DNA from 4 places in the Stenotrophomonas maltophilia group sp. SKK55 genome. Region 3 is predicted to be linked to each of the others. Evidence: predicted binding sites of a transcription regulator. Region 3 holds the regulator's gene; each other region holds the start of a gene.
The links. Region 3 encodes FliA, which starts transcription of late flagellar genes. Its sites were predicted from a motif close to TAAAGTTTNNCNNNCNNNGGCCGATAA; they were not measured.
Positions count from the first base shown of each region.

Region 1: AC2A1N_RS04015 (methyl-accepting chemotaxis protein) is a predicted target of FliA. The motif match lies at 4,779-4,805, and genes of this name have one in related genera.
Region 2: AC2A1N_RS03865 (methyl-accepting chemotaxis protein) is a predicted target of FliA. The motif match lies at 4,273-4,299, and genes of this name have one in related genera.
Region 4: AC2A1N_RS12205 (GGDEF domain-containing protein) is a predicted target of FliA. The motif match lies at 3,680-3,706, and genes of this name have one in related genera.

Region 1 is NZ_JBXUHP010000007.1:7,860-15,596, reverse strand. It holds gene AC2A1N_RS04050 (autotransporter domain-containing protein) at 1-1,371, opposite strand, end outside; gene AC2A1N_RS04045 (hypothetical protein) at 1,455-1,679, shown strand; gene AC2A1N_RS04040 (hypothetical protein) at 1,771-1,971, shown strand; gene AC2A1N_RS04035 (VOC family protein) at 2,076-2,426, shown strand; gene AC2A1N_RS04030 (KGG domain-containing protein) at 2,553-2,855, opposite strand; partial or broken gene AC2A1N_RS04025 (S41 family peptidase) at 3,036-3,719, shown strand; gene AC2A1N_RS04020 (NAD-dependent epimerase/dehydratase family protein) at 3,818-4,711, shown strand; gene AC2A1N_RS04015 (methyl-accepting chemotaxis protein) at 4,924-7,455, shown strand; gene AC2A1N_RS04010 (DUF2628 domain-containing protein) at 7,533-7,737, opposite strand, start outside.
Region 2 is NZ_JBXUHP010000005.1:177,350-185,086, reverse strand. It holds gene AC2A1N_RS03870 (PepSY domain-containing protein) at 1-1,611, shown strand, start outside; gene AC2A1N_RS03865 (methyl-accepting chemotaxis protein) at 1,656-4,244, opposite strand; gene AC2A1N_RS03860 (arylamine N-acetyltransferase family protein) at 4,447-5,286, shown strand; gene AC2A1N_RS03855 (ABC transporter substrate-binding protein) at 5,559-6,275, shown strand; gene AC2A1N_RS03850 (LysR substrate-binding domain-containing protein) at 6,259-7,170, opposite strand; gene AC2A1N_RS03845 (hypothetical protein) at 7,269-7,412, shown strand; gene AC2A1N_RS03840 (GIY-YIG nuclease family protein) at 7,420-7,737, opposite strand, start outside.
Region 3 is NZ_JBXUHP010000059.1:678,390-686,126, forward strand. It holds gene flhF (flagellar biosynthesis GTPase FlhF) at 1-1,447, shown strand, start outside; gene AC2A1N_RS21265 (MinD/ParA family ATP-binding protein) at 1,434-2,321, shown strand; gene AC2A1N_RS21270 (RNA polymerase sigma factor FliA) at 2,318-3,061, shown strand; gene cheY (chemotaxis response regulator CheY) at 3,119-3,511, shown strand; gene AC2A1N_RS21280 (protein phosphatase CheZ) at 3,511-4,116, shown strand; gene AC2A1N_RS21285 (chemotaxis protein CheA) at 4,119-5,978, shown strand; gene AC2A1N_RS21290 (flagellar motor protein) at 6,070-6,810, shown strand; gene motD (flagellar motor protein MotD) at 6,812-7,737, shown strand, end outside.
Region 4 is NZ_JBXUHP010000018.1:678,438-686,174, reverse strand. It holds gene AC2A1N_RS12220 (metallophosphoesterase) at 1-314, opposite strand, end outside; gene AC2A1N_RS12215 (winged helix-turn-helix transcriptional regulator) at 388-837, opposite strand; gene AC2A1N_RS12210 (MFS transporter) at 913-2,130, shown strand; gene AC2A1N_RS12205 (GGDEF domain-containing protein) at 2,232-3,647, opposite strand; gene AC2A1N_RS12200 (TonB-dependent siderophore receptor) at 3,934-6,183, shown strand; gene AC2A1N_RS12195 (cation diffusion facilitator family transporter) at 6,324-7,304, shown strand; gene nfi (deoxyribonuclease V) at 7,343-7,737, opposite strand, start outside.

The DNA.
Region 1 (7,737 bases), on a different contig from region 3:
CTGCGCGTTGTCCAGATAGGGGAAGCGCTCCATCAGCAGGCCGAGCGCGCCGGTGATGTGCGGCGCCGCCATCGACGTGCCGGTCTTGGTGCCATAGACGTACTGGGTGTTCTCGCTGTCGATGATCAGCCGCACATAGGCGGAGGTGTTCTCGACGCGGCCCTGGATATCGCCGGACACGATGGTGCTGACGATGTCGGTGCCGGGTGCCGAGATGCACCAGTTGGCGGCAACGCCGCAGATGCTGGAACTGCCATCGATCACATAGTCGGTTTCGCCCGCAGCGGCGTTGGGTCGGCGGACGTTGGCCACGGCCAGCCAGTACGGTTCCAGTTCGGGCTTCCAGCGCGGCATGGCGGCCGTGATTCCGGCGACGGCGCCGCTGCCGTTGCCAGCCGACCACACCTGGATGAGGGTGGAGCCCGGGGTATCGCCATTGCTGGCGTAGATGCTGCCGTACACGCCGTAGTCGGCACCGATGTTGGCGTACTGCTGGTCCAGCGCGGCGGCGGTCATGTTGCGCGTGGAGATGCCCCAGCTGTGGTTGATGGCACGCACGCCCTGCGCCTGGATCTGTGCATACATATCCAGCGTGGCGGCGTCATCCGGATCGGTGCGGTACACCGCGCGCGGGCGATAGTAGTTGTCCGGATCCAGGCGCCACTCATAGTAGGTGTCGCCGAACACGCGGGCGGCGGTGAGATCCGCACCAAAGGCCACGCCATGCATGCCGGTGCCATTGCGGTTGGCGCCGATGGTGCCAAGCACATGCGTTCCGTGGTCGGCGTAGCTGAAGCCATAGGGCTGGCCGGCCGCGATCAGGCGTGCCGCGAGTGCGGCCGGAACGCCGGCACCGAGGCCGTAGTAGTTGTAGCCGGGCTGTTCGCCGCGGGTCTGCCCGCAGGCACCGGTCCCCGCGACCACACCCGGCGTCGCGCAGTCGGCACCGATGGTGATGCTGGAGGTATTGCGTCCTGCAAACTCCGGATGCGCCAGCGCGGAGCCCGAATCGAACAGCGCCAGGCGTACGCCCTTGCCGGTCAGGCCGCGTGCATAGGCGTAGTCCGCGCCCATCGCAGCCAGGCCCCAATCGGCGTTGAATTCATCGCTGCGCCAGCTGGCCGGATCGCCCGGGTTGCCAAGAACGGCGGTGCTGCTGGCGGCAGGTGCAGCGGCCGTCGCTGCGGGTGCAGCGTTGGCAGCAGGCTGCGCCCATGCAGCCTGCATCTGGCGCTGCTGCTGCCAGGCCTCGAGTGATTCGCTGGCCATGGCTGGCAGTGTGGTGGCCAGCAGCAGCGAGCTGGCGACGGCAAGCGCCAGCGGGCGGTGCGACAGGGAGCGGGACGAACGGCCGTACAGCGGGTGATTCATCGGACAACTTCCTTGGTTGACGGACAACAAGGCCGTTAACGGCAAGGCAAGGCGACATCCCCCAGTGATGTGAAGACAATTTTATGAACGCGTTAATTTTCTGTGACGGGCATCTGCGGCGGCTCCGCCGGGCAGCGCACCGTGACTCTCTTTCGAGGTGCTGGAGCCGTCTTGCCGGGGCCGGTGGCGGGTCCGATGCGCTGCCGGACAACCCGCCGGACGAGCGCGGCAATTCGCCGATCCTGCCGTGGCGCAACATTGATGAGCTGGCCGGGCAGCTGCGTGTGCTGGGGTTGCTGCACCGCTGAGTCGAGCGGCATCGGCCTTCACCCAGCGTCCCGTGTGCAGCGCTAAGGTGGCCCGGCCTGGGATCACCAGGCTTATCAAGGAGCGATGTCGATGCGTACTTTCGGGAAAGTGATCGCCGGTGTTGTGTTCGCGTTGGCCTGCAGCGGCTCGGTGGCCGTGGCCGGACCGGTCCAGCCCTGCGATCTACCCTGCTGGAAGGGTTACCAGGCATGTGTGTCCGGTGGTGGTGATGCCATGGAATGCCAGTACGAATACGATCGATGTGTCATGGAGCGCTGCGGCGCGGTGTAAGCCCAGCCATGCTCGGCTGAAGACGGGCCCCGTCCGTGACGGGGCTCTTCTGTTCGTGCGCAAGGTCGGGCAGTCTCGACACATTCTTCCTGGTGGAGTGGAACATGGCCGTCAAGCGTGTCGTCGCCAACATCGCCACGCCCGATCCCTCACGCGCCGCTGCGTTCTATGGCGAGCTGCTCGGCATGCCGGTGGTGATGAACCATGGTTGGATCGTCACCCACGGCGGGCAGGGCAGTGCGCTGGCGCAGGTCAGCTTCGCCAGTGAAGGGGGTTCGGGCACGCCGGTGCCGGACCTGTCGATCGAAGTGGACAATCTGCAGGACGTGCTCCAGCGCATGCGCGCGGCCGGCATCGCGCTGGAATATGGCCCGGCCGACGAACCCTGGGGCGTTCGGCGCTTCTTCGTCCGCGATCCGTTCGGTCGGCTGTTGAACATCCTCGCCCACGCCTGAGCGGTGGATGGTGCCTCAGGCACGCTTGGCGGTGCGCGCGGGACGATGACCGTCCACCGGCGTGCTGGCCCTGCTCGCGGCATCCGGGCTGCTCCGGCAGCACAGGCGCGCCTGAACGCGCCGCGGTCAGCCCTGCTGGCGTTGTGGACCGTCCCCCGTTGGCGTCTCTTCGGCCGCTTGCCGCTGCTGCCGTGCATTGGCGTGGCGAGCGTGCCCGCCTTCGCGGCCGATCGCTGCCATGTGCTGGCGGTTGCGGCTGATCGCCTCGCCGCCCTTGCGGCCGGCCACGCGTGCCTCGGCCGGGCTGAACTCATGTGCATTGCCGGACGCATGCGCGGCGCGTCCTCCCTTTGCGGCGATCGCGCGCTGCTTGTCCTGGTCCATCGAGGCGAAGCCACGATGGGAAGTGCCGTGGTGCTGGTCGGCCATGGGAAGGCTCCCGTTGCATGGAAGGGAAGCTCATCCTTGCCGGTGCCCGGCTAACGGAGTGTCCGCACCAGTGCGGCTGCCTTCACGCCGCACCGTACTGCTTTTCACGGCGCAGGTACGCCGCTGCGCGCATCGCCCTGCGTGGCTAGGACGAACTGCACCCTTTACCCAGGCCGGCGTGATGGGTTCGTCCACGTTGAACGCGTGGACGCAGCGGCCGGCCAGGACGATTGGTTGATGGCCTGGCGCGCCGATGCCCGCAGCAATGGTGCCGGCGTGCGCGAGGTGCGGGTGATGGAGGGCAACATCCGCTACCTGCGCCTGAGCACCTTCTACCCGCTCGATCTGGCCCGGCCGAAGCTGGCCGCCGCCTTCACCCTGCTGGCCGACACCGATGGCCTGGTGCTGGATCTGCGCCAGAACGGGGGCGGCGACGATGCGAGTGCCGACCTGCTGGTACGCACGCTGCTGGACGCGAAGATCGACGCGGTGCAGCAGCTGGACCAGCGCGGCCGGCGCACGCCGGTACCGCTGCCGCCTGCCAGCCTGCCTGCGTACCTGAAACCGCTGGTGGTGCTGATCGACCGCCGCACCGCTTCGGCGGCCGAATTCGTCGCCTATTCGCTGCAGGCACTGGGCCGCGCGCGGATTGTCGGCACGCGCAGTGGCGGTGCCGCGCATATGTTTGGTGATCCTGTGCTGCTGCCCGATGGCTATCAGATCAGTATTCCCGACCGGCAACCCATCAATCTGCGCACCGGTGGAAACTGGGAACGTACTGGCGTGAGGCCTGATGTGGCCGGCGGCGACGATCCGCTGTTCATCGCGCGGCAACTGCTGGCGCCTGCGAAGTCGTCAAGATGAACGCACGATTGCATGGCTGTCCTATCGCGGATGCGCGATTGCATGCCTAGAATCGAAGCATCCCGGTAGTTCCCGGGCGCTTCGAGTGAATGGACTCAATGAAGATTCTGTTGACCGGCAGTTCCGGCCGCATCGGGCGCGCGATCTTCGGTGCGTTGGCGGCTGCCCACGAAGTGGTGGGGCTGGACCGCAGTCCGTTTGCCACCACGCGCATCATTGCCGATGTCAGCGATCGGCAGGCCGTCGCGCGCGCGGTGCAGGGCGTGGATGCAGTCATCCATACCGCGGCCCTGCATGCCCCACATGTCGGCCTGGTGCCGGATGCGGTGTTCCAGCAGATCAACGTGGAGGCCACCGCACACCTGCTGCAGGCGGCACGCGAAGCCGGTGCACGGCGCTTCGTGCTGACCAGCACCACTGCGTTGTATGGCCATGCCGTGGTGGCCGGTGGCTGCCGTTGGATCGACGAAGACACCGAGCCGCTGCCGCGCACGATCTACCACCGTACCAAGCTGCAGGCAGAGACCCTGGCCGAAGCCGCCGCCACGCCGGGCTTCAGCGTTCGCGTGCTGCGCATGGGCCGGTGTTTTCCGGAACCGCCCGAACGGATGGCGATGTTCCGCCTGCATCGCGGTATCGACGCCCGCGATGTGGCCAGCGCACATGCTGCACTGCTGCTCGACGAAGGCGCCCGGTTCGCGCGCTACCTCGCCTGTGCCCCGACGCCGTTCCGGCGCGAGGACTGCCTGGAGCTGGCCACCCACCCGCGCAGCGTGCTGGCCCGTCGCGCGCCGCAGCTGCTGGCCGAATTCGAACGCCGTGGCTGGCCGCTGCCATTGAGCATCGACCGTGTCTACGACAGTGCCCGCCTGCGCGGCGAGCTGGGCTGGCAACCGTGCTTCGGGCCGGACGACGTGCTTCAGCAGTATGCCGTCGGCAGCATCGAGGTACTGCCGCGGGCACAGTGGATCAAGGACCGCGTGGCCGAGTGAGGGCATCGCGAGAGGGGGAGCGTTGAGCCGACTCTGAGCGGATTCAGGAATGTGCAGGCCGACCGCCTCAACCTCGTTGGCGGGCGGCCGCTAACCCAGTGCGCTTCCAGCGCCGGGCGCGCCCCGGCGGCCGGTGGCCTGCGCGACGGATCGCGCGCCTGCGCGGTGCCCTCGTGGTGCCGGTCGTCCTGAACTGCCTTGCGGACCCTCCCATGTCTTCTTCCCGCTCTGCCGCTGCCCAACGCCCGGGCAGCATCGCCCACAAGTTGATGCTGGGCACCGCCGTGATCGCGCTGCTGTGCTTCGGCCTGACCGCCTTCCTGATCTACCGGCAGGCCAGCGCCAGTCTGATCAGCGCCTCGCGCCAGACCATGACCAGCGAGGCCAACGCTGAGGCGCGCCAGGTGGCGGCTGATCTGGGCACCGCTTTCGCCAGCAATGACGCCATGGTCGAGGCCGTGCTGGCCCAGCGTGCCCGTGGTGATATACCCGACCGCGCCAGCTTGGCGGCGGTGCTCGGCGAACAGCTGCGTGCTCATCCTCAATGGCTGGGCAAGAGCACCATGTGGGAGGCCGATGCCTTCGACGGCAAGGATGCGGAGTTCGTCAATACCGAAGCACACGATGCCACCGGCCGCTACATGAGCTACTGGGCCTGGCAAGACGGCAAACCGCAGCAGTCGGTGATGACCGACTACACCGAGACTGCCAGCGGTTCCGGTGACTGGTACATGGTGCCCAGCCGCGACAAGCTGCCGAAGGTCAGCGAACCTTACGCCTATGACATCGCCGGCCAGAAGGTGCTCATGAGCACCCTGAGCACGCCGATCATCGAGAACGGCAGATTCCTGGGCGTGTTCACCGTCGACTTCTCGCTGGCAGCGCTGCAGAAGCACCTGTCAACGCTGAAGCCGATGGGGGCTGGCCGCGTCGAACTGCTGTCGCCCAAGGGCGTGGTGCTGGCCTCGGCCAATGCCGCCGAGATCGGCAAGCCGCGCAACGATGCCCTGACCCGCAGCATGCTGGCCGACATCGCCGCCGACCGTCCGTTCGAGGCCTTCAGCCCCGACGCGGCCGGCAATGTACGCGTGTATGTGCCGCTGCGCGTGGGCGACGCCCCGCAACGCTTCGCGCTGGGCGTGGTGATGCCGCATGCGGTGATCGTGTCTGAGGCACGCCAGCTGCTGTGGCTGACCCTGCTGGTCGGCGTGATCGCCGCGCTGACCCTCAGCGCCGGCGTCTACGTGCTGCTGCGCCGCCTGGCAATCCGCCCGTTGGCCGAAGCGGTACGCGTGGCCGGAGATGTCGCCGCCGGCAAGCTGGACAGCACGCTGCCGGCGCGCAGCAACGACGAAGTGGGGCGCCTGCTGGACGCAATGCAGGGCATGCGTGGGCAGTTGCAGTCGGTGATGGCTGCGCAGGCCGAAATGGCGCGCCGGCACGATGCCGGTGAACTCAGCTATCGCATGGATGCTGCGGCCTTCCCGGGCGAGTACGGCCGCATGGTGGCCGACAGCAACCAGCTGGTGGCCTCCAGCAATGCGGTCACCCAGCGCCTGGTTGAAGTGATGCAGCGCTATGCCGTGGGCGACCTCAGCGTGGACATGGAAGTGCTGCCGGGCGAGAAGGCGGTGTTCACTGCCGCAATGGCGACCACCAAGCGCAACCTGGCCGCGATCAACGAGCAGATCCAGCAACTGGCCGCCGCCGCCGCCGCCGGTGACTTCGCCGTGCGCGGTGATGCACTGCGCTTCGAGCATGATTTCCGCCGCATGGTGGAGACCCTGAACACAATGATGCAGGTCAGCGACCACAACCTGGCGGCACTGTCGACGCTGCTGCGCGCGATCGCCGCCGGTGACCTCAGTGCGCGCATGCAGGGCGACTTCCACGGCGTGTTTGCGGTGATGCGCGACGATGCCAACAGCACCGTGCAGCAGCTGACCCAGATCGTCGGCCAGATCCAGCAGTCGGCGGCCAGCATCCGCCTGGCCGCCGGTGAAATCGCCGCCGGCAACAGCGACCTGTCGCGCCGCACCGAACAGCAGGCCGCCAACCTGGAAGAAACCGCCGCGTCGATGGAAGAACTGACCTCCACCGTGCGCCAGAATGCCGACCATGCGCTGCAGGCAAACACGTTGGCCGGTTCCGCAGCGGGCGTGGCCAGCGAAGGCGGCCAGGTGGTCAGCCAGGTGGTGCACACGATGGAGCAGATCGAGGCGTCTTCGCAGCGTATCGCCGAGATCATCTCGGTGATCGATGGCATCGCGTTCCAGACCAACATCCTGGCGCTGAACGCCGCAGTGGAAGCGGCGCGCGCCGGTGAACAGGGCCGTGGCTTCGCAGTGGTGGCCAGTGAAGTGCGGGCGCTGGCGCAGCGCTCGGCGGGTGCTGCCAAGGAGATCAAGGAGCTGATCGACGCCTCGGTGGCCCAGGTCGGTGCCGGCGCGCAGCTGGTGCACGGTGCGGGGCGCACCATGCAGGACATCGTCGGTCAGGTCGGCCGGGTCAACGAGATCATGGCCGAGATCTCGGCCGCGTCGCGCGAACAGTCGGCCGGAATCGAGCAGGTCAACCAGACCGTGGTGCAGATGGACGAAACCACCCAGCAGAACGCCGCGCTGGTGGAGGAAGCCAGTGCCGCCGCCCGTGCGATGGAGGAGCAGGCCGAGCAGTTGGCAGTGGCGGTGTCGCGCTTCCGCCTGCAGGCCGAGCCGGAGGGCATGGCCCGCCGCGCGGCTTGATGCCGGAAACGAAGACGCCCGGCGGCTGCCGGGCGTCGGATGCATCCTTGCCGCGCATCCCGCGCAGGTCTGATGGCTCAGAACATTCCTTCAAACGGATTCCAGCTGGCGCGTCCTTCCACCTTTTCCAGGTAGTAGCTGTAGTTGGTGCTGGAGGCGACCAGCAGGTTCATGGCGATGAACAGCATGCGCCCGACGACATCCGGCAGGAACATGCTGACGATGGCCAGCGCGATGTTGATGCCGATCACCACCAGTGCCTTGCGCCACATGCCGAGAATC
Region 2 (7,737 bases), on a different contig from region 3:
CCGTACGCACGCCAGGGCGCGGGCGGACAGTTGGCCACCAGTGTGTTCGCGCTGCATTCGGGCAGCTACTTCGGTGTGCCCGGCCGCGTGGTGGTGATGCTCAGCAGCCTGGGCATGAGCCTGTTCTTCATCACCGGCTGGATGCTGTACCTGGACCGCCGCCGCAGCCAGCGTGCCGCGCGCGGGCTGCGCCAGGCGCTACCGATGCCGGCCAGCGATGCCGGCAACGCAGCGTGGCTGGTGGTGCATGCCAGCCAGAGCGGACTGGGCGAACAGCTGGCGTGGCGCGCGGCGGCACAGCTGCAGGCGGCCGGCCATGCGGTGCGGGTGCTGCCGCTGGCGCGCATCGATGCCGCGCTCCTGCTGCGTGCATCGAGCGCGCTGTTCGTGCTGAGCACCTTCGGCGACGGCGAGCCGCCCGATGCCGCCCGGCGCGCAGCGCGGCAGTTGCTGGCACAAGCGCTGGACCTTTCGGGCCTGCAGTTCGGCCTGCTCGCGCTGGGTGACCGCCAGTACCCGCACTACTGCGGCTTCGGCCGCCGGGTCGATGGCTGGTTGATCGGAAACGGCGCGCGTGCACTGTTCGAGCGCGTCGACGTCGATGCCGCCTCGGTCCCGGCGCTGCGCCGGTGGCAGCAGGAGCTGGGTGCGCTCACCGGCATCGTCACCGATGACAGCGTGCTGCCTGCGGCTACGCAGATGCATGAGTGGCGCCTGCTCGGCCGCGACCGCCTCAACCCTGGCAGCGTCGGCGGAGCCATCTGGCGTATCCGTCTTGCCGCACCGGCCGACGTGCAGTGGCAGGCGGGTGACATCCTGCACATCGCGCCCCGCCACAATGCCCAGCACGCCGGTGCCGTGCTGAAGGCGCATGGGCTGGATCCGCTGCAGCCACTGCTGGTCGATGGCCATCCGCGCACGCTGCTGGCGCTGGCCAGTGAACGCGAGCTGCCCGAGGCCGATGCTGCGCTGGCGGTGCAGGATGCCTGCCTGTGGCTGGCCGGGCTGCCGCTGCTGCCCAGTCGCGAGTATTCGATCGCCTCCTGCACGGATGATGGCGTGGTGGAGCTGGTGGTGCGGCTGGTGCATGACGCCTCCGGTCGAGCCGGGTTGGGCTCGGGCTGGCTGTCGTTGCATGCGCCGATCGATGCCGGCATCGTCGCCCGCGTGCATCGCAATCCCGGTTTCCATCGCGTCATTGGCGCGCCGATGGTGCTGATCGGCAACGGCACCGGCATCGCCGGGCTGCGCAGCCTGTTGCGCGAAGCCGCCCGTGCAGGCGAACACGGGCACTGGCTGTTGTTCGGCGAACGCCAGCGTGCGCACGATTTCCTGTTCGCTGACGAGATCGAAGCGTGGCAGGCCGATGGCCATCTCGCCCGGTTGGACCTGGCGTTCTCGCGCGATGGCGACGGCGGTTATGTGCAGGATCGCCTGCAGGCGGCCACCGGAACGCTGCGCGACTGGATGCAGCGCGGTGCGGTGATCCATGTCTGCGGGTCGTTGCAGGGCATGGCCGAAGGCGTGGACCAGGTGCTGCGAACCGCGCTGGGTGATGAAGCGGTGGAAACGCTGCTGGAAAACGGGCGCTACCGCCGCGACGTGTATTGATTCCTGCCGCCGAACGCTGGTGTGAGCCGAGCATGGGCTCGGCTCTACAGTGTTCCTGCAGCCGATGTAGCGCCGAGCCTACGCTCGGCTGACCAGGCCGCTGCGGCGCGCGGCTGCGGCATCGACTGCAAACGGAATGCGCCCACCGCTTCGGCCAGGGCACGCACCTGGACCTGCATCTGCGCCGTGGAGGCACCGGCCTCTTCCACCAGGCTGGCGTTACGTTGGGTGCTGGCTTCCATCTGCACGATGGTCTGGTTCACCTGTGCGATGCCGGCATGCTGGTCCTGCGACGCACTGCGGATACCCGCCAGCAGCTCGGCCAGCTGCTGCACGCTGCCGACGATTTCGCCCATCGTGGTGCCGGCCTGTTCGGCCTGCTGGTTGCCCTGTCCCACACGCGCCACCGAATCCTCGATCAGGCCCTTGATCTGCTTGGCCGCCTCTGCGCTGCGTTGTGCAAGCAGGCGCACTTCCGCGGCCACCACGGCGAAACTGCGGCCCTGCTCACCGGCACGCGCCGCTTCCACCGCCGCATTCAGCGCCAGGATGTTGGTCTGGAAGGCGATGCCGTCGATCAGCTGGGTAATGTCGCCGATCCGCCGCGATGCCTCGCTGATGCCCTGCATGGTCGCCACCACCTGGCCGACAGCCTCGCCGCCGCGCTGCGCCACCGCTGCCGCACCCTTGACCAGCGCGTCGGCACGGCCTGCGGCATCAGCATTGCGACCGACCGTATCGGTCAGTTCGTGCATGGAAGCGGCGGTCTCTTCCAGGTTGGCGGCCTGCTGCTCGGTGCGCTGTGACAGATCTTGATGACCGGCAACGATCTCGCCAACGCCGGTATCGAGACTGGAGGTGGCGTGCTGGATGCGGGTGACGATGCGGCCCAGCTGCGCGACCGTCGCGTTGGCATCATCGCGCATGCGCGCGAACACGCCCTGCAGCTCACCCTCCATGCGCGCGCTGAGGTCACCACGAGCCAGCGCGGCCAGCAATGCCTGCAGGTCGCCGAGGTTGGTTTCAAACGTCGCCAGCAGGCGGTTGATGCTGGTCGACAACGTGCGCACGAAGCCCTGCTTGCCCTCCAGCGCGATGCGACCGTGCAGGTCACCGTGTGCTGCAGCATCGACCAGCGCAGCGACCTCGGTTTCCAGCAGGGTCTCCAGCGCTCGACTGCGCCATTCCACCGCTACGCCGAGGAATTGCCCGTCATCGATGACGGGGTTGGCAATCAGCTGGTAACGCGTGCCGGCATGGCCGATCTCGCGCTCTTCGCGCTGGCGCACGCCGGCCAGGCTGGCCAACGCCGGATGCAGGCGTACCGCGTCGCTGCCCACCAGCGCCTCGTTCCGCAGGTCAAGCAGCTGCAGCAGTGCCGGGTTGGCGTAGGCGACCTGCCCTTCCGCATCGATCACCATCAAACCGGTCTGCGCACTGTCCAATGCCTGGCGCACCCGGGTGTTGCCGCGCGCCACGGCACGCTCGGTCTCGATACGCGCGCGCAGGCGCTGCTGCATGTCGACCAGGCGCTGGGCCAGTTGGCCGATCTCGTCGTTGGCGTTGTAGACGCGCAGGGTGGTGTCCAGGCGGTCGTCGGCGATGTCGCTGGCGAAGCGCAGGGTGTCACGGATCGGCTGGCGCACTGCACGCAGCACCAGCACGAGGCTGGTGATCAGCACACCGGCGACCAGCAGCACGGTCAATGCAAACAGCACGCTCATCGTGCGCGCACCAGCCTGCTGGCGGGCCTGGGCACGGGCCAGTGCCGCGGCCTGTGCCTGCTGGAATGCGGCCAGCGCAGGCGCTACGCCCGCAGCGGTATCCAGCAGCGACTGCGCTTCCACATCCAGGCCGACACGGGCAGCGGTATACCCCAGCAATGCGGCCTGATACGCCTCCATTCCGGTGCGCAGGGTGTCCTGCGCATCCGCGGGCAGGCCCGCCAGCGCGAGATCGAACGGCAGCTTTTCTTCGCTGGCGCGGTCGGCGTGGGTGGAATCACCGTCGAGCAGCAGCAGTGCCTCCTGCCGCCGCATCTTCTGCAGGGACAACGCCAGCGCATCCCGCTGCTGCGCATCCACCTGCCCCTGCAGCGTGTCTGCAGCCTGTTGCAGCTGCGCGGCGAGGCCGGCCTCACCACGGCCCATCTCGTCGACCCGTTCGAACAGGGCGGCAACACCCTGCGAGAACGCGCCTGCAGCTTCGGTCAACGCCTGCAGGGCCTTGCGCCGGCCGGCATCCATCGGCATCGTGCGCAGCGCCTGCAGATCGTCCTGCAGCGCCTTTTGCGTGGCCAGCAGCTGCGCGCGGTCGGCATCATCGAAACTGCGTGCATACTGGATCTGCAGGCGGCGCGCTTCGGCCACCCGCGTGGCCAGGCGCGCGGCGAGGTCACTGCCGCGCTGGTAGCTGGCCTGGCTGCGCGCAGCCTGCGTGCTGGCATGCCCGGTCCAGGCATAGACGGCGGCGATTGCGACCAGTCCCAGGCCACAGACCCACAAGGTCGCCTTGAGCTTGTTGGCTACGCTCAGCCGATGCGGTTGCAGCCACAGCAGCAGGCCGGAGGACGCCGGGCGCAGCGCCGCAAGCCGCGTGCGCAGGGACCGGAGGTGGGAGACAACGGCCGACATGACAGACTCCAGGCAGAAAGACGCACCTGTATCGGCCGGATTCAAGGCAACTTTAGAACTTTCGTCGTCCTGGCCCAGCGGTGACGGGCGGACGCGGCCTTTGTACCGGGTGCAGGCGACGCTGGCGTGACACGACCAGCACCCTTGACCTCAACCCCGGTTGGGGGAGCACAGTGGACCTCCCCTCCCGCCCGGTGCCGCCATGACGACGCTCGATGTCCCCCGCTACCTGCAGCGCCTGCAGCTGGATGCACCGCCACCGCTGACGCTGGCCGGCCTGACCCTGCTGCAGCAGCGCCACAACGCACTGCTGCCGTTCGAGACCCTCAGCTGCCTGCTGCGCGATGCGGTACCGATCGACCTGGACAGCGTGCAGCGCAAGCTGCTGGACGAGCGCCGTGGCGGGTACTGCTTCGAACTCAATGGCGGCCTGCTGGCGCTGCTGCAGGCATTGGGCTTCGATGCGCAGCCATTGAGCGCGCGCGTGCTGCTGGCTGCCCAGGACGGCGAGCTGACCGCACGGACCCACCTGCTGCTGCGCGTGCAGGTGGATGGCGATGACTGGCTGGTGGATGCCGGTTTCGGCAGCCTGACCCCGACCGTGCCGCTGCGGCTGCATGATCCGCAGCCGCAGGCCACGCCGCACGAACGCTATCTGCTGCAGCGGCTGCCTGGCGAGGGGGACTTCGTGCTGTCCGCCGAATCCGGTGACGGCTGGCGGGCGATGTACCGTTTCGACCTGCACGTGCCGGCACCGATCGACAACGTGGTGGGCAACTGGTACGTGTGCACCCATCCCGACTCCAGCTTCCCCGGCCAGCTGCGCGCGTCGCTGACCGGGCCACATTGGCGACGCACTATCGGCAGCGGCAACTACACCGAGTACCGCCCCGGCCAGGCACCGGACAAGCGTCCGCTGCACGATGTTGCCGACGTGCGCGACGTGCTGCAGCAACGCTTTGGCATGCAGTTGCCCGAAGACCCGCGGCTCGATCCGGCGATCAACGACTGGCTGCAGCGCTCACGCGCCGCGACCTTGTAGAGCCGAGCCCATGCCCGGCTGAGCTTGGGCGGCTGGGTCAACAGCAGCCGAGCATGGGCTCGGCTCTACGGAACCGCGCGCGCCTGCAACGCAATCCGGTTGCCTTCACTGTCGCAGATCCCGGCCACGTTCCAGGCTCACCTCCAAGTCCATGCCCACACCTGCGGCCTCGTCGGCAAACGGAAGGTAGGCCATCCTGCAGTCGTGCAGCATGACACCCCTTGCAGGGCAGTGCTGGCATGCTGGGTGCCCCTTTCCTCGCGGAGTCCTGCATGTCCCTGGCCGATCACCAAAGTGCGCTGGCACCGCAGGGCTTCCTGCGCGTGGCGATCAACCTGGGCAACCCGGTGCTGGCGCAGGGCGATGCGCACTCGCCGCGCGGACCGTCGGTGGAGCTGGCCGCGACATTGGCGCAGCGCCTGGGTGTGCAGGCACGCTTCACCTGTCACGATGCCGCAGCCTCGGTGGTCGCTGCGGCAGGCGAAGACGGCTGGGATCTGGCCTTCCTGGCCATCGATCCGGCACGCGCCGACCGCATCGCCTTCAGTGCTCCGTACGTGGAGATCGAAGGCACCTATCTGGTGCGCGAGGACAGTCCCGCGCAGCAGGTGACCGACCTCGACCGCGAGGGGCTGCGCATCACGGTGGGCCGCGGTGCAGCCTACGATCTGTTTCTCAGCCGCGAACTGCGCCACGCCACGATCGAACGGGCCGAGTCGTCGGCGGCTGCGATCACCCTGTTCGATCTGCAGCGCCTGGATGCCGCCGCCGGCGTGCGCCAGCCGCTGCAAGCATGGGCGCGGGCGCATCCCGGCCACCGCGTGCTGGCCGACCGTTTCACCGCGATCCAGCAGGCGGTGGCGGCGCCGGCATCCCGCCCCGCCGACGCGCTGCAGGCGCTGTTCGAGGAAGTGGAGGCGATCAAGGCCGGCTCGCTGCTGGAGGAGGCGTTCGCGCGCGCCGGGCAGGCGGTCACGCTGGTGCGATGAGTGTAGCGTCCGCCATGTGCCGCACGTGTTCGGCAGCCTGCGCGTGCAGCCAGTCGCGGAAGGCAAGAAAGCCGCGGTGGCGGGCCGAACGCTGCGGGTAGACCAGCCAATGCGGCCAGGCGGTTTTCAGGCGCAGGTTGGACAGCGCAACCAGTTGGCCGGAATCCAGCAACAAGCGCGCCCGCGTCACCCGCCCCAGCGCCACGCCCACCCCGTCCAGCGCCGCACGGTGGTGTGCCTCCGAATCATCCAGCACCGCTACGAAGCGCGACGGCGGGGTCTGCCCGCTCAACGCGAACCAGGCCCCCCACGCGCCATCGGGGTCCCCCAGCAGTGGCCACTGGTTCAGTGGCACCCGGTCGATCCCTCCCATGCGTTCGATCAGCGCCGGGCTCGCCATTGGCAGCAGCCACTCGTCGAACAGCGGCTCAACCACCAGGCCCGGCCACTGCCCGCTGCCCAGCCGCAGCGCGGCGTCGAACTGGCGCTGCCGCTCGAAATCAATCAGGCGCTCACTCGACTGCAGGTTGATCTCGATCTGTGGGTGCTCAGCCACGAAATGACCCAGGCGCGGCACCAGCCACGCCGACGCCATCGACGGCACCGCACTGATCGTCAGCACGTGCTCGGCGCGGGCCGCATAGGGCTGGAAGGCTTCGTTGATCGCATCCAGATGCGGGCCGACCTGGTCGAGCAGGCGCTGCCCCTCCAGGGTGAGGGCGACGCCACGCGGTTGGCGGACCAGCAGTGGCTGCCCGAGCCGCTCTTCCAGCTGGCGCATCTGATGGCTGAGCGCACTGACGGTCAGATTCATCGACGCCGCTGCCCGTGACAGGTTGCCCAGCCGCGCGGCGGCCACGAAACCCTGCAGGGCATGAAGGGGCGGACGGGACATCAGGCTTGAATTCCTCTCAAGGCATGCTTGCGGAAATGTCGCTTTTTGCCCGCCCATGCTGCCCGTATCGTGCAATCCACTCAAGTGGAGGCACGCTCATGAACATCTTCGGCAGCCTGTTGTTCCTGCACGGCCATGTGGCCAACACCGAGCTGGCACGCCAGCTGGCCAGCCCGTCCACCGCCGCCCCTGCGTGCGCGGCGCAACCGGCCACGCCGGTTCAGCAGCCGGGGACCCGTTGAACGCGGCTCAACCTGTATACCAGCGTTGGACGTATTCAGGCAGCCAGGGCATTGGATCGATATCCAGTGCCCGGCAACCGTCGAGCGTGTCACGCAGCACGCCCTCACCGGGGCCACCGGGAATCCGCAGGCCTTCTTCTTCCGGAAGCTGCACCACGGCCCAGTCGTGCAGCCGGTCCATGCGCAGGCGCATCGCCGCCTGCAGCCATGCCTTCAGCGGGTAACAGCGATAGCCTTGTTCAGCCAACGCAGCAATTGCGAGCGACAAGGCCTGGTTGGCACCACGTACCCATTCAGTACGACCCCCAGCCTTGTGCTGGATCGT
Region 3 (7,737 bases):
CGTTGCACCGCCGCCGGCACCCAAGCCGCGCACCGCCGCCGACGCGGTGATCGCCGCCGTCACCCGCCGCCGCAGCAGCCCCCCGGCACCGGAACCGGTTGCCGCCACCACCTCGGCGGTGGCCGCCCTCGCCCGTGCAGCAGTGGGCGCTACCGGCCGCACCCTCGACAGCGCCGACGAGATCGTGCCGACCCGCGGCAGCACCGGCTTTGCCGCCACGCTGGCACGCGCCGCCGTCAATGAACCGGCACTGCCGGACCAGATCTTCGCCCCGTTCGCCGAGGCCATCGTCGCTCCGGCGCCGGCACCGGCCGTCGTCGCGCCGGCCAACCGCGCCCGTTTCCAGATCGATCCGCCGCACCAGGCACATCACGAAAGCGTGGCGCCGGCGGTGCAGCCGCCGCCGCTGCCGACCGCAGCCCTGTCTGAAACGCAGCCGGAGGTCGCCGCCAGCGAACCGGCGTTGGCCGATGCCACCGTCGAAGCCGCGCCGACGCCGACACTCGCCCCAGCCCCGGTGCTGACCGTGGTCGCCCAGGACGACGCCGAGATCCGCCAGCTGCGCCAGGAAGTGGCCGGCATGCGCCAGGTGATCGAGCGCGAAATGAACCGCTTCACCGACGAGCGCCTGCGCGGCTGCCCGGTGCGCGCCACCGCGCTGGACCTGATGGACGAGTACGGCTTCGATGCTGGCCTGGCCCGCGACGTCGCCATGCAGATCCCGCTGGAGACCGAGGCGCACCGAGGCCGCGGCCTGATGCTGGGGCTGATCTCGCGCAAGCTGCCGATTGCCCCGGTCGACCCGCTGGAGGAAGGCGGCGTGATCGCGCTGGTGGGCCCGACCGGCGCCGGCAAGACCACCACCATCGCCAAGCTGGCCTCGCGGTTCGCCGAGAAGCACGCACCGCGTGACGTCGCTCTGGTCACCACCGACACCACCCGCATCGGCGCCCGCGAGCAGCTGTATGGCTACGGCCGGCAGCTCGGCATAGCCGTCCACGAGGCCAACAGCGGCACCGACCTGGACCAGCTGCTGGAACGCCTGAAGGACTACAAGCTGGTACTGATCGACACCGCCGGGCTGGGCCCGCGCGACCGCGCGCTGGCCGCCCAGCTGCAGTGGCTGCGCGCCGCGCGCCAGGTGCGCACCCTGCTGGTGCTGCCGGCCAACACCAGCTTCGGCGACATGGACGAGGTGGTCCGCCGCTTCGGTGCCGCCAACCTGCAGGGCCTGGTGCTGAGCAAGCTGGACGAAACCGGCCGCTTCGGCAACGCCCTGTCGGTGGCCGTGGACCACGCCCTGCCGATCACCTGGGTGACCGACGGCCAGGACGTTCCGGACGACCTGCACCGGGCCAGTGCGGCCAATCTCGTACTTCGCCTTGAAGATTTGCGCCGAGCGGCCGATATGCCCTGCAACCCGGAGTTGAACCATGCCGTCGCGTGAGTACGCCAAGCTGACCAAGACCTTCCCGCTGTCGGCCACCCGCAGCGAGCCGCTCGGCCCTGTGCGCACCATCGCAGTGACCGGCGGCAAGGGCGGCGTGGGCAAGACCAACGTGTCGGCCAACCTGGCCGTGGCGCTGGCCGGCATGGGCAAGCGCACGCTGCTGCTGGACGCCGACCTCGGCCTGGCCAACATCGACGTGATCCTGGGCTTGAACCCCACCTATACGCTGGCCGACCTGGTTGCCGGCCGCTGCTCGCTGGACGACGTCATCGTTGAAGGCCCGAACGGCGTGCTGGTGGTCCCGGCCGCGTCCGGCCGCCGGCACATGGCCGAGCTGGCCCCGGCCGAGCACGTCGGCCTGGTCAACGTGTTCTCCGAGCTGGAACGCGAGCTGGACATCATGGTGGTGGACACCGCCGCAGGCATCACCGACGGCGTGCTGACCTTCTGCCAGGCCGCGCAGGACACCGTGGTGGTGGTCTGTGACGAGCCGGCTTCAATCACCGACGCCTACGCGCTGATCAAGGTGCTCTCGCGCGAACGTGGCGTGGACCGCGTCCAGGTGGTGGCCAACATGGTGCGCGACCCCAACGAGGGCCGCGTACTGTACGAGAAGCTGACCCGCGTCTGCGAGAAGTTCCTCGCCGATGTCTCGCTGAACTACCTGGGCTGCGTGCCGCAGGATGACTGGCTGCGCCTGTCGGTGCAGCGCCAGCAGCCGGTGGTGAAGGCCTACCCGTCCAGCCCGTCCGCACTGGCCATCACCGAGATCGCGCGCCGCACAGCCCGCTGGCAGGCGCCCACCGAACCGCGCGGCGGCGTGGAGTTCTTCCTCGAACGCATCCTCAAGCAGCGCGGGGTGGCGGCATGAAAGGCGCGGCCCAATACAGGGAAGTCCAGCGCTCGGCGGCCAACGACGTCATCGCCCAGCACTCGGACCTGGTGCGGCGCATCGCCCACCATCTGGCCGCGCGCCTGCCGGCCAGCGTCGAAGTCGATGATCTGATCCAGGCCGGCATGATGGGCCTGATCGAAGCCTCGCGCAGCTACGACGCCGACCAGGGCGCCTCATTCGAGACCTACGCCTCGATCCGCATCCGCGGCTCGATGATCGACGAGATCCGCCGTGGCGACTGGGTGCCGCGTTCGGTGCACCGCCGTGCACGCGATGCTGCGGCCACCATCCGCCGCCTGGAACAGAGCAGCGGCCGCGCCGCCAGCGCCACCGAAGTGGCCGCCGCGATGGAGATGCCACTGCCCGAGTACCTGCGCCTGATGGAAGACGCCGCGCGTGGCCAGGTGCTGAGCCTGGAGTCGCGCATCGAGGACCAGGGCGAGCTGGACACGGTCGCCCAGGGTGGCCCGACCCCGCAGCAGGTGCTGGAGCGCAGCGAGTTCGGCCGCGAGCTGGGCAAGGCCATCGGCCATCTGCCCGAGCGCGAACAGCTGGTGCTCTCGCTCTACTACGAGCAGGAACTCAACCTGAAGGAGATCGGCGCGGTGCTCGGCGTGAGCGAGTCGCGGGTCTGCCAGATCCACGGCCAGGCCGTGCTGCGCCTGCGCGGCCGGCTGAAGGTATTCGAGGCCGTCGACGCCGGCCTCGAAGAATGAACATCCCCGAGGCAGCTGCCCCCGGCCGCCCGGAATGAACAACAAAGGAACTCTGCTTTGAACAAGAACATGCGCATCCTGATCGTGGACGACTTCTCGACCATGCGTCGCATCGTCAAGAACCTGCTGGGCGATCTGGGCTTCACCAACACCGCCGAAGCCGAGGACGGGCATGCCGCGCTGTCGCTGCTGCAGAGCCAGCCGTTCGATTTCGTGGTCACCGACTGGAACATGCCGGTCATGACCGGCATCGAGCTGCTCAAGGCGATCCGTGCCGATGCCAAGCTGAAGACCCTGCCGGTGCTGATGGTCACCGCCGAAGCCAAGCGCGAGCAGATCATCGAAGCGGCCCAGAACGGCGTGAACGGCTACATCATCAAGCCGTTCACCGCGCAGACGCTGGAAGAGAAGCTCGGCAAGATCTTCGAACGCCTGGCGGCCAGCGCCTGATGGACACCACGGTCGACAAGAATGCCCTCGCCCTGCGCCTGCAGGAAGCACTGGACGCACTGGAGTCCGGTGACGAAACCGCCTGGCGGCAACGCATCGACGGGCTGGTCGCGCTGCGCACGCAGCCGATGATGAGCGGCCTCTCGCGGCTGGCCCGCGAGCTCGGGCAGGCCCTGGGTGAACTGCCGACCGTACCCAGCGAGGCCGGCGAACTGGACGATGCCTGCGCACGCCTGGACCACGTGGTGGCGATGACCGAACAGGCGACGCACCGCACCCTGGACCTGGCCGAGGAATGCCGCAGCCTGACCGAACAGCTGCGCGCCGAAGGCCTGCAGCCGGGCCAGGATGCGCAGCTCGAGCGCATCCGCCACAACCTCACCGAGATCGCCCTGACCCAGAGCTACCAGGACCTGACCGGGCAGATCATCCGTCGCGTGGTCGGCATCGTCCGCCGCGTGCACGAGGGCTTCGGCGCGCTCGGCCTGCCGCCGGAACAGCATCGCACCGATCCGGAACTGGCCGGGCCGGCACTGAAGGGACTGGACCGCCACGCGGTCTCGCAGAACGACGCCGACGACCTGCTGTCGGACCTGGGGCTGTAAGCATGAGCGCGGTATCCGACGACATCACTGCCGATTTCATCATCGAGGCGCAGGAAATCCTGGATCGCCTGGGCGAACAGCTGGTGTCGCTGGAGCAGGCACCACAGGACACCGAGCAGCTCAACGCGGTGTTCCGGGGCTACCACACGCTCAAGGGCGGCGCCGGCTTCCTCGGCGTCACCGCCATGGTCGAGCTGTGCCACGCCGCCGAAGAAGCGCTGGGCATCGCGCGCGCGGGCCAGGCCGTGCTGCAGGCCCATCACTTCGATGCCGCCCAGCAATCGCTGGACTACCTGCAAGCGATGCTGGATGCAGTTTCCTCCGGCACCGAGCCGGGCTATGCGCCGCCGGAGCTGATCGCCCAGTTCGACATGCACGGAAGCGCCGCCGCGCCGGCCGCCCCGACCGCCGTAGCGGCGGCCGGTAGCGGCGACCTGATCACCGACGACGAATTCGAGGCCCTGCTCGACCAGCTGCACGGTGCTAACGCGCCGACTGCGGTCGCGCCGGCAAAGAAGGCTGACGACGGCCTGATCAGCGAAGACGAGTTCGAAGCCCTGCTCGACCAGCTGCACGGTGGCGCCGCACCCGGCGCCAAGCCCATCGCTGCCGCAGCGCCCGCACCGATTGCGGCATCACGCCCACTGGCCGCACCGGCCGCACCCGCACCGGCAGCGGCGACCAAGCCGGCCGCCAAGCCGCTGGCCGAAGCCGAACATACCGTGCGCGTGGACACCAAGCGCCTGGACGCGATCGTCAATCTGATCGGCGAACTGGTGCTGTCACGCAACCGGCTCAAGACCCTGCGTGCGCGCCTGCGCGACGAGGAACTGGACCGCGCCGTGTCGACCCTGGACATCGCCACCGCGCGCCTGCAGTCGGCGGTGATGCGTACCCGCATGCAGCCGGTGGGCAAGGTCTTCTCGCGCTTCCCCAAGGTCGCCCGAGACGTTGCCCGCTCGCTGAAGAAGGAAGTGGACCTGGAGCTGATCGGCGCCGAGACCGAGCTCGACCGCAACCTGGTCGAAGCGCTGGCCGACCCGCTGGTGCACCTGGTCCGCAACGCCATCGACCATGGCGTGGAAATGCCCGATCTGCGCGAAGCACAGGGCAAGCCGCGGATGGGCCATGTACGCCTGTCGGCCCAGCAGGAGGGCGACTACGTCAGCATTGAAGTGCAGGACGACGGTGCCGGCATCGATCCGGAGAAGCTGCGCGCGAAGGCGCGTGAGAAGGGCCTGATCGATCCGGAAGCTGCCGCGCGGCTGAGCAGCGAGGAGTGCCTGCACCTGGTGTTCCTGCCCGGCTTCTCGACCAAGCAGCAGGTCACGGATATCTCCGGCCGTGGCGTTGGCATGGATGTGGTGCAGTCGCGCATCCGCGAACTGAGTGGCCAGATCCAGATCCAGTCCGAGCTGGGCCGTGGCAGCCGCTTCCTGATCCGCGTGCCGCTCACCCTGGCGATCCTGCCGACCCTGCTGGTGCAGGCCGGCGAGGACGTCTATGCACTGCCGCTGGCGCGCGTGATGGAAGTGCTGCACGCGCCGCGCACCTCGCTGGGCTGGTTCGATGGCCGCGCCGTGCTCGACCGTCGTTCGCATACGCTGCCGCTGGTCGATCTGCGCCAGTGGCTGGATGTGACGCCGGCCGCCTCGACCCTGCTGACCATCGTGGTGCTGCAGGCCGGCGAAGCGCGCTTCGGCCTGGTCGTGGACCAGGTGCGCGGGCGCGAGGAAGTGGTCATCAAGCCACTGCCGAAAGCACTGCGCGGCCTGCGCGGTTACGCCGGTGCAACCCTGATCGGCGATGGTCGCATGGCGCTGATCCTGGATGTGGACGGCCTGCGCAGCCCGCACGACTGACCCCGCTTGCTGAACCCGTAAAACCGTGAAGTCGCACCAGTAGCCCGTACCGGTGTCTCAAGTCCCATTCATACAAGCCGATACCGGATCCATGGATAGACTCAGCCTCATTGGACTCTTTCTCGCCCTGGCCTCGCTGGTCGGCGGCAGCATCCTCAAGGGCGCCGGCCTCGCGTCGCTGTGGTCGCCTGCGGCGTTCGTGATCGTCATCGTCGGCACCGTCGCTGCGATCCTGCTGCACACCTCGCCGGCGGTGTTCAAGCATGCGTTCAGCATCGTGCGCTGGGTCGTGCGTCCACCGCACAGCGACCGCCGCGAGCTGATCCAGCAGATCGTCGAGTGGAGCAACATCGCCCGCCGCCAGGGCCTGCTGGGTCTGGAATCGCAGGTGGAAGCACAGCAGGACCCGTTCCTGCGCAAGGGCCTGCAGCTGCTGGTGGACGGCGTCGAGCCCGAATCGATGCGGCACATGCTGGAAATCGAACTGGGCAGCCAGGAGCACCAGGACCAGGCCGGCGCGAAGGTGTTCGAAGCAATGGGCATCTATGCACCGACGCTGGGCATCATCGGTGCCGTGCTGGGCCTGATCGCAGTGATGAAGAACCTGGCCGACCCGAGCAAGCTCGGCCACGGCATCGCCGCCGCGTTCACCGCCACCATCTATGGCATCGCTTCGGCCAACCTGCTGTTCCTGCCGATCGCCGCCAAGCTCAAGAGTGTGATCTCGCACAACACGCGCGACCGCGAGATGGTCATCGAAGGCCTGATCTCGATCGCCCAGGGCGAGAACCCGCGCAACATCGAAACCAACCTCTCCGGCTTCCTGCACTGACATGGCCCGCCGCAAGCACCACGAAGAGCACGCCAACCACGAAGCATGGGCGATCCCCTATGCCGACCTGATGACGCTGCTGCTCGCCTTCTTCGTGGTCATGTATGCAATCTCCTCGGTGAACGAGGGCAAGTACCGGATCATGGCCGACGCGCTCACCGATGCCTTCGGTGGCGCACCGCGCACCATCAACCCGGTGCAGGTGGGCAACAAGCAGGTGCAGGGCGGCGGCTGGGACAGCCCCTCGGTGATCAAGTCCGGCACCAAGATCGGCCCGTCCGCGCCGGCACCTTCGCACGACCCGACCCTGCTGCCCTCGATGGCTTCGCAGATGCGCATGCCGGTGTCAGTGCACAACCAGGAGCAGATCGCGCGCGCCGAGCGACAGCTCAACAGCATCGCCGACCGCCTCACCGCCGCGCTCGCACCGCTGATCGACCGCGGCATGATCAGCGTGCGCCGCACCGAACTGTGGATCGAAGTCGAGATCAACAGCGACATCCTGTTCCCCACCGGCTCGGCCGCGCTGGACGTGCATGCGCGGCAGACCCTGGCCAGCCTGGCCGAGGTGCTGCGCGACGTGCCCAACAGCGTGCGCGTGGAAGGCCACACCGACAACGTGCCGATCGCCACCGCCACTTTCCCGTCGAACTGGGAACTGTCGGCCGGGCGCGCCGCCAGCGTAGTGCACCTGTTCGCCGACCAGGGCGTGCAGCCGTCACGGCTGGCGATGGTCGGCTATGGCCAGTTCCGCCCGCGCGAAGAGAACGACAGCGCGCAGGGCCGCAACCGCAACCGCCGGGTGATGGTCATCATCCTGGCCGACACGTCGCACTCGGTGGATCCGCTCGGCCAGCGCCTGAACGCAGCCACCGGCGCCACCGACAGCACCGTCACCGAACAGGCCGCCGCAACTCCGGCCAGCGC
Region 4 (7,737 bases), on a different contig from region 3:
GCGACGATGCGCGGTGTGGCCGGCAGCACCGACACCGAGGCTGCATTCGGCGCAGCCACATGCACGGTGTGTTCGTAGCCGCAGCGCGGTGCGATATCGGTCCCTGTTGCTTCGGAGGCAAGCGTGCGCGATTCGACCTTGTCGGCGCAGATCCATTGGGCCTGCACCTGGTCGCCCTGGCGGAACACATAGGGGCCATCGGCCTGCACGTGGTCGGCGGGTGCGGCCACCTCGCGGGCCTGCGTGGTTCCGGCGCTGCAGGCCAGCAACGGCAGCAGCAGGGCGGTCATCAGGGAAGGGCGATAGCGCGACATCGTCGGTATCCGGCGGCGGAAACATCCGATGCTAACCGGCGCGACCGGGTCGCGGTGTGCGCGAATGGGCGGGTCAGGCGCTGTGCCCGTCGTCCCTGAGCTTGCGCACACGGGTGGCGGCGGCCTGCAGGGGCCGACCGTCGCGCCCGCGCGGCTGCATGTACGGCAGCGGGCGACGTGTGCTCGATTCGATCAGCTGCGAATGGGCCTCACCGGCAGCGAAGCGATGGCGTTCGCCCCACTGGCGCAGCGCGACCAGCAGCGGGAACAGTTCCTGGCCGGCGGCGGTGAGCACGTATTCCTGGTAGGCCGAGCCGTCGGAGGCCGGTTGCAGTTGCAGGATGCCGGCCTCGACCAGCCTGCGCAGGCGATCGCTGAGGATGTTGCGGGCGGCGCCCAGGCTGCGCTGGAAGTCGCCGAAGCGGCTGACGCCGTCGAAGGCATCGCGGATCACCAGCAGTGCCCAGCGATCACCGAGCAGGTCGGCGCTGCGGGCAACGGGGCAGGGGCTGTCTGCGTGCACGGCGGTCTCCGTCCTATGTGGTTGCAGTTTAAAACCAAAGTGGCTAGCCTGCATCCGGTTTCAATATGAAACCAGATGACGAATGCCATGCCGATTCCACGCCCCCTGCTGGTGCTGCTTGCGGTTGCCGCCGGCGCCAGCGTTGCCAACGTCTATTACGCGCAGCCGCTGCTGGATCAGCTTGCACACGCCTTCGCGCTGGAGCCGGCGGTTGCCGGCGCGGTGCTGGCCGCGACCCAGGCCGGCAGCGTGCTGGCATTGCTCGGGTTGCTGCCGCTGGCTGATCGCGGTGACCGGCGGCACCTGCTGCGTCTGCAGCTGGCGGCACTGGTGGCAGCCCTGCTGTGGCTGGCAGCGGCACGCACGGCCGGTTGGCTGTTGTCGGGCATGCTGCTGGCCGGGCTGTTGGGCACGGCGCTGACCCAGGGCCTGATCGCCTACACCGCCACGCTGGCACCGCCCGAGCAGCGCGGTCGCATGGTTGGCGTGGTGCAGGGCGGAGTGTTCATCGGCCTGCTGCTGGCGCGCGTGGTGTCGGGTACGGTGGCGGCGGCCTTTGGCTGGCAGAGGGTCTACCTGCTGTCCGCGGTGGTGATGGCGGCATTGGCGGCGCTGCTGTGGCAGCGCTTGCCCGCAGTACCGGTGCCGTCGGTCCCTCCACCCTGGCATGAGCTGCTGGGCTCGATGCTGGGCATGCTGCGCCGAGATCGAACGCTGCGCGAGCGCGGTCCACTGGCGTTGCTGCTGTTTGCCGGACTCAACGTGTTCTGGGCGGCGGCCCCCTTGCCGCTGTCGGCCCCACCGCTGCAGTGGTCCACTGCGGCCATCGGTGCGCTCGGCCTGGCCGGGGTGGCAGGTGCATTGATGGCGTCGCGGGTCGGGCACTGGATGGACCGCGGTTTTGCCGATCGGGTCAGTCTTGGCGCGCTGCTGTTGATGCTGGTCGCGTGGTGGCCGCTGCTGGGCCTGCCGCAGTCGCTGTCGTTGCTGCTGCTGGGCGTGATCGTGCTCGATCTGGGTGGGCAGGCGCTGCATGTCTCGAACCAGGCGCTGCTGCTGCGCGCGCCGGGCGAGCAGCATGGACGCCTGGTGGCGCTTTACATGCTCTTCTATGCGGTGGGTAGTGGTGTCGGTGCGGCTGCCGGGCCCTGGATGCAGGCCCGGCACGGCTGGCCTGCCGTGTGCCTGCTGGGCGCCGGCATCGCGCTGCTGGCGCTGCTGTGGTGGGCGGCGTGGCGGAGGCGGGCGGTGAAAGCAGCGGCTGGCGCGCGAATCGGTAGAGTCGACTGTTAGTCGACTGCTCCTCGTTCCGACGGCGAAAAGCTCCGCGCTGCGCGCGGTAGTCGACTAACAGTCGACTCTACCCGCCACCGGGATTTTTCATTTCCGCCAGTTCAGCGCTGCAACGCGCGCCGCCCCGGGGCTTCCTGCAGGTCCGCGCTGGCCACCACCACGCGGTTGCGGCCGCTGCGCTTGGCCTCGTACATCGCCGCGTCGGCACGTGCCATCAACCGCTCGTAGTCCGGGTGGCCATCATGGCCGGCCACGCCGATGCTGGCAGTCAGCGACAGAGCCTGGCCGTTGGCCAGTGCCACTGGCGACTGCGCGATCTGCCGGCGCAGGCTCTCGGCGATCACCGTGGCCTGTGACTCACTGGCGGCAACCAGCACCACCACGAACTCCTCGCCGCCGTAGCGGAACAGGTAGTCGCTGCCGCGGGTCAGCTGGCCGAGCAGGCCGGCGACGTGCTGCAACGCGCGGTCGCCGGCATCGTGGCCGTGGCCGTCGTTGATCGCCTTGAAGTGATCCAGGTCGAGCAGCAGCAGCGAGAACGGCGTGCGGTTGCGCGTGGCCAGCTCGATCTCCCTGCGCAGCACGGTAGGCAGGAAGCGGCGGTTGAGCAGGTTGGTCAGGGCATCGCTGCCGGCATCCAGTTCACCGATGCGTTCAAACAACAGCGTCATCAGGGTACGGATGGCGGCCAGGTCCTCGCGGATGGCCGGCAGCACCGCCAGTCGTTGCGCCGGGGTGTCATGGCTTGCCCGCTGCAGGTTGCCGTCGATGCGGGCCATCAGTTGGCCGACCTGCTGGGTTTCGCTGCTCTCGCCGAAGCTGGGGATGCCCTTGTGGGTGAACCACAGGCCGAATTCCGAGGTCGCCAGGCTGGCGCTTTCGCTGGCCTGCACGTGGCCGGCGAGTGCGTACAGCAGGGCGTTCTCCCAGTCCAGCAGCAGTGCACGCTGGCGCTCGCGTTCAGTACCGACATTCTGCACCAGCGAGAACAGCCGATAGGCAGCATCGGCACGGGTGGAGCGCTCGCGTGCATGGGTGTAGGCCAGGGTCATGCCTTCCATGGCGATGTCCATGATCGCGCTGAGGCAGTCGATGGCGGCGAACGCGGTGGCGCTGTCGGGCGCGTCGTCGCGCAGGCGCACGAACAGCTCGTGCTTGAGTACGCGCGCGCCGCGGGTGACCAGGTCGACCGGAATGCCGACCCGGGCATGCACATCGCCGATCACCCGTTGCGAGGCAACGGTGGCGGCAATGCCGTCGGCATCGGTGGTCAGCAGCTGCACCAGCCAGCGCTGCATGGCCGGTTGCAGGCGTTGCTTGACCTGATCGTGGGACAGGAAGCGGCGTGCACGCCCGTCCTGCAACAGCACTTCGTAGAAGCGTTGGGCCAGCGCCGGCGGGGCATCGGTTGCGGCGGCGTGCAGCAGCGCGGTGGCGGCAGGGCCGGCCTGTTGCAGGCAGTGCTGCCAGGCCTCGGCCAGCGGTTGGCTGGCATCGTCCAGTTGGGGTGGTTCCACGTCGATCTCTGACTGCGTACGGCAAACCACGGGTATCGGCCGCGGTGGCGTGCGGTTGATGGTGGGCAAGCCGGCCAGTTTAAGCGCGATGCAGGGTCGTCCGGCGCGCAGGGCACACCACGCCTGCGGTATCAATGAGCGAACGCATTTGAGAATCACTCTCATTGATGGGAGAATGCGCGCACGGATCGGGCCGCAGGCGACTGCAGCGACGCTCCGCCTCCCCCTCGTCGTTGCCTCAAGCCCTTTGCCAGAGGCCCCGTTGCCCTGCCAGAAGGTCCAGATCATGTCTCCTGCCGTTGTCCTCTCGCCGCGCCCGCTGGCGCTCGCCGTTGCCGCCCTGCTGGCGGGCAGCGCCCTGACCGCCCAGGCTGAAGCCGACGCCACCGATATCGACACGGTGCACGTCACCGCCTCGCAGATTGCCCGCCAGGCGTTGGGTACCTCGACCATCACCGCCGAGGACATCGCCAGGCGCCCACCGGCCAACGACATCGCCGAACTGCTGCGCACCATGCCGGGCGTCAACCTCACCGGCAACAGCGCCTCGGGCCAGTACGGCAACAACCGCCAGATCGACCTGCGCGGCATGGGCCCGGAAAACACCCTGATCCTGGTCGACGGCAAGCGCATCGGTGCGCGCGATGCGGTGCGCATGGGCCGCAGTGGCGAGCGCAACACGCGCGGCGACACCAACTGGGTGCCGGCGGAGATGATCGAGCGCATCGAAGTGCTGCGCGGACCGGCGGCGGCACGCTATGGCTCCGGTGCGTCCGGTGGCGTGGTCAACATCATCACCAAGCGCCCGACCGGCGACCTGACCGGTGCGGTCGACCTGTACGGGCTGGTGCCCGAACACAGCGCCGAAGGTGGCAGCGAGCGCGTCGGCCTGCAGCTGAGTGGGCCGATGACCGACACGCTCTCGTTCCGCCTGTACGGCAACCTCAACAAGACCGACGCCGATTCACTCGATCTCAACCGCCGGTACGCCACCCAGCCGAACGCAGTGCCACCGGCTGGCCGCGAGGGCGTCAAGAACCGCGACATCAACGCGCTGCTGCGCTGGGACGTGACCGCCGACCAGGTGGTCGAGTTCGAGGCCGGCACCAGCCGCCAGGGCAACATCTATGCCGGTGACCGCGCGGTCAGCACCACCGGCACTTCGACCGGCATCGATCTGGCCGCCCTGGCCGACGGCAAGGCGGAAACCAACCGCATGTACCGCAACACCGGCGCGATCACCCATCGTGGCCGTTGGGGCGATGTGACCTCGCGGGTGACCGCCGCGGTGGAGGCGGTGAACAACTCACGCATCAATGAAGGCCTGGCCGGTGGCCCGGAGGGCAGCTTCAACGGCACCGACTGGTCGACCTCGCGCCTGCGCAACTACCAGCTGGATGGCGAAGTGAGCTTTCCGACCACGCTGGGCGGCGCCGAGAACATCTGGACGCTGGGCTTTGAATACCTGGACAGCCGCCTGACCGACCCGTACTCGATGAGCCAGTCCAGCAGCAGCGGCGGTGGCATCCCGGGGCTGTCGGCCGATCGTGCGCGCGGCAAGGCCGATGCGCAGACCACGGCGGTGTTCGTGGAAGACAACATCTACCTGGGCGAGCGCTGGATCGTTACCCCGGGCCTGCGCTTCGACCACCACAGCCAGTTCGGCAACAACACCAGCCCCAGCCTCAACGCGCAGTTCCGCATCAGCAGCGACTGGGTGGTGAAGGGCGGCATTGCCCGCGCGTTCAAGGCGCCGAACCTGTATCAGTCCAATCCGGACTATCTCTACTACACCCGCGGCAACGGCTGCCCCAATGCGCTGCCGAGCCTGGGCGCCGGTTGCTACATGCGCGGCAACGCGGACCTGAAGGCGGAAACCAGCCTGAACAAGGAACTGGGCATCGAATGGGCACCGCAGAGCGGCTGGCAGGCGTCGTTGACCTACTTCCACAACGATTACAAGGACAAGATCCAGGCCGGCTACACCCAGATCGGGCTGACCGCCGACACCAAGGGCCGCATCTTCCGCTGGGAGAACGCGCCGAAGGCGATCGTGCAGGGGCTGGAAGGCAACCTGGTCATTCCGCTGCTGGGCGAGCAGGGCAACCGCCTGAAGTGGAGCAACAACTTCACCTACATGGTGGAAAACGAGAACAAGACCACGCACCAGCCGTTGTCGGTGATTCCGAAGTACACGATCAACACCATGCTGGACTGGCAAGCCACCGACAGGCTGTCCGTGCTGCTGACCGGCACCTTCTACGGCAAGCAGGAACCGGCCACGACCAACATCAACAACGACCCGCGCTGCACCGGCAGCTGCGATGCATCGATCGCGCTGCAGGATCGTGGCGCGTACAACATCTGGGGCGTGAGCGCGCGCTACAAGGTGACCGAGACGGTCAGCTTCGGCTTCGGCGTGAACAACCTGGCCGACAAGCGCCTGTTCCGCGAGGCCAACAGCAGCGATGCCGGTGCGGCGACCTACAACGAACCGGGCCGGGCCTACTGGGCCAGCCTTCGCTTCGGCTTCTGACCGCAGGCCGGCGTCGGTCTGCAGCCCTCGCCGGGCCATGCCCGACGAGGGCTCGTGTGGCCTGCAATGTTATAAACATCGTAATAGTCTCCTCCGCCGGCACCGCGTAGCCTGCACCGCATCGCAAAGGAGCTGTTGCCATGGGCCACGACCACGATCACCTGCCATCCCAGATCCGCCACGAGAAGCCCTTGTGGTGGGCACTCGGCCTGACCACCACCTTCCTCGTCGTCGAAGTGGTGGGCGCGTTCTGGACCAACAGCCTGGCGCTGTTGTCCGACGCCGCGCACATGGCCACCGATGCGCTGGCGCTGATGATCGCGCTGGTCGCGGTACGGTTGAGCCGGCGCCCGCCGGATGCGCGCCGCACCTACGGCTATGCACGGCTGGAAGCGTTGGGCGCGATGATCAATGGTGCCATGCTGTTCGTGGTCGCCGCCTACATCCTGTGGGAGGCGGTCGGCCGCTTCCGCCAGCCGCAGGAGATCGCCTCCTCCGGCATGCTGGTGATCGCGGCTGCGGGCCTGGTCATCAACCTGATCTCGATGCGCCTGCTGCAGGCGGGCAGTGGCGAGAGCCTCAACGTGAAGGGCGCCTACCTGGAAGTGTGGGCCGACATGCTCGGCTCGGTGGCAGTGATTGCGGGCGCATTGTTGATCAAGTGGACCGGATGGAAACCGATCGACCCGATCCTGGCCGTGCTGATCGGCCTGTGGGTGCTGCCGCGTACCTACGTGCTGATGCGTGAAGCGATCAACGTGCTGCTGGAAGGCGTGCCCAAGGGCATGGACGTGGACAGGTTGCGCGACAGCCTGTCCGGCCACGCCGCAGTCCTGGACGTGCATGACCTGCACGTGTGGGCGCTGGCTTCCAGCACCCCGGCGCTGACCGCGCACATCGTGATGCGCGAGGGCACCGATGCCGATGCGCTGCGCCGTGAGCTGGGCGGACGCCTGCATGATGACTTCGGTATCGAGCACGTGACACTGCAGATCGAAGCGGACCACTGCGGCGAAGCCTGTGGCGGGCCGGCGCCGGCCAAGGGCGGCGGACACGAGGGCCATGAAGGCCACGACCACGGCGAGGACGCGCAGGGCCATCGTGGCCATGTGCATCGTTGATCGAAGATGACGCGCGCGCCGGGAGACGCCCGGCGCAGCTATTCGTCCCGCCGCGAGGCCAGCCGATCCGCCAGCCGGGTTGGCTCCGGCAGCCGATAGCCACGCAGGGTGTGCTGCACCCAGCCCAGCGCGGTATCGGCACTGATCCGATGGCCACCGGCCACGAACAGCGGCTTGCAGCGAACCTTGCTGCGCAGCACCCAGCCCAGCTGCTCTTCGCCGTCCAGCAGTGGTGTATGCGCGCCGGCCTCGGCGCCCGGTTCGACGAACCTTCCCACCAGTTTCGATTTCGCCACGCCGATGCTCGGCAGGTCGGTGACCACGCCCAGATGCGCGGCCACGCCCAGCCGGCGCGGATGGCTGATGCCGTGGCCATCGACGAACACCACGTCCGGTGCCCGCGGCAGCAGCGCCAGCGCGGCCAGCAGCGCCG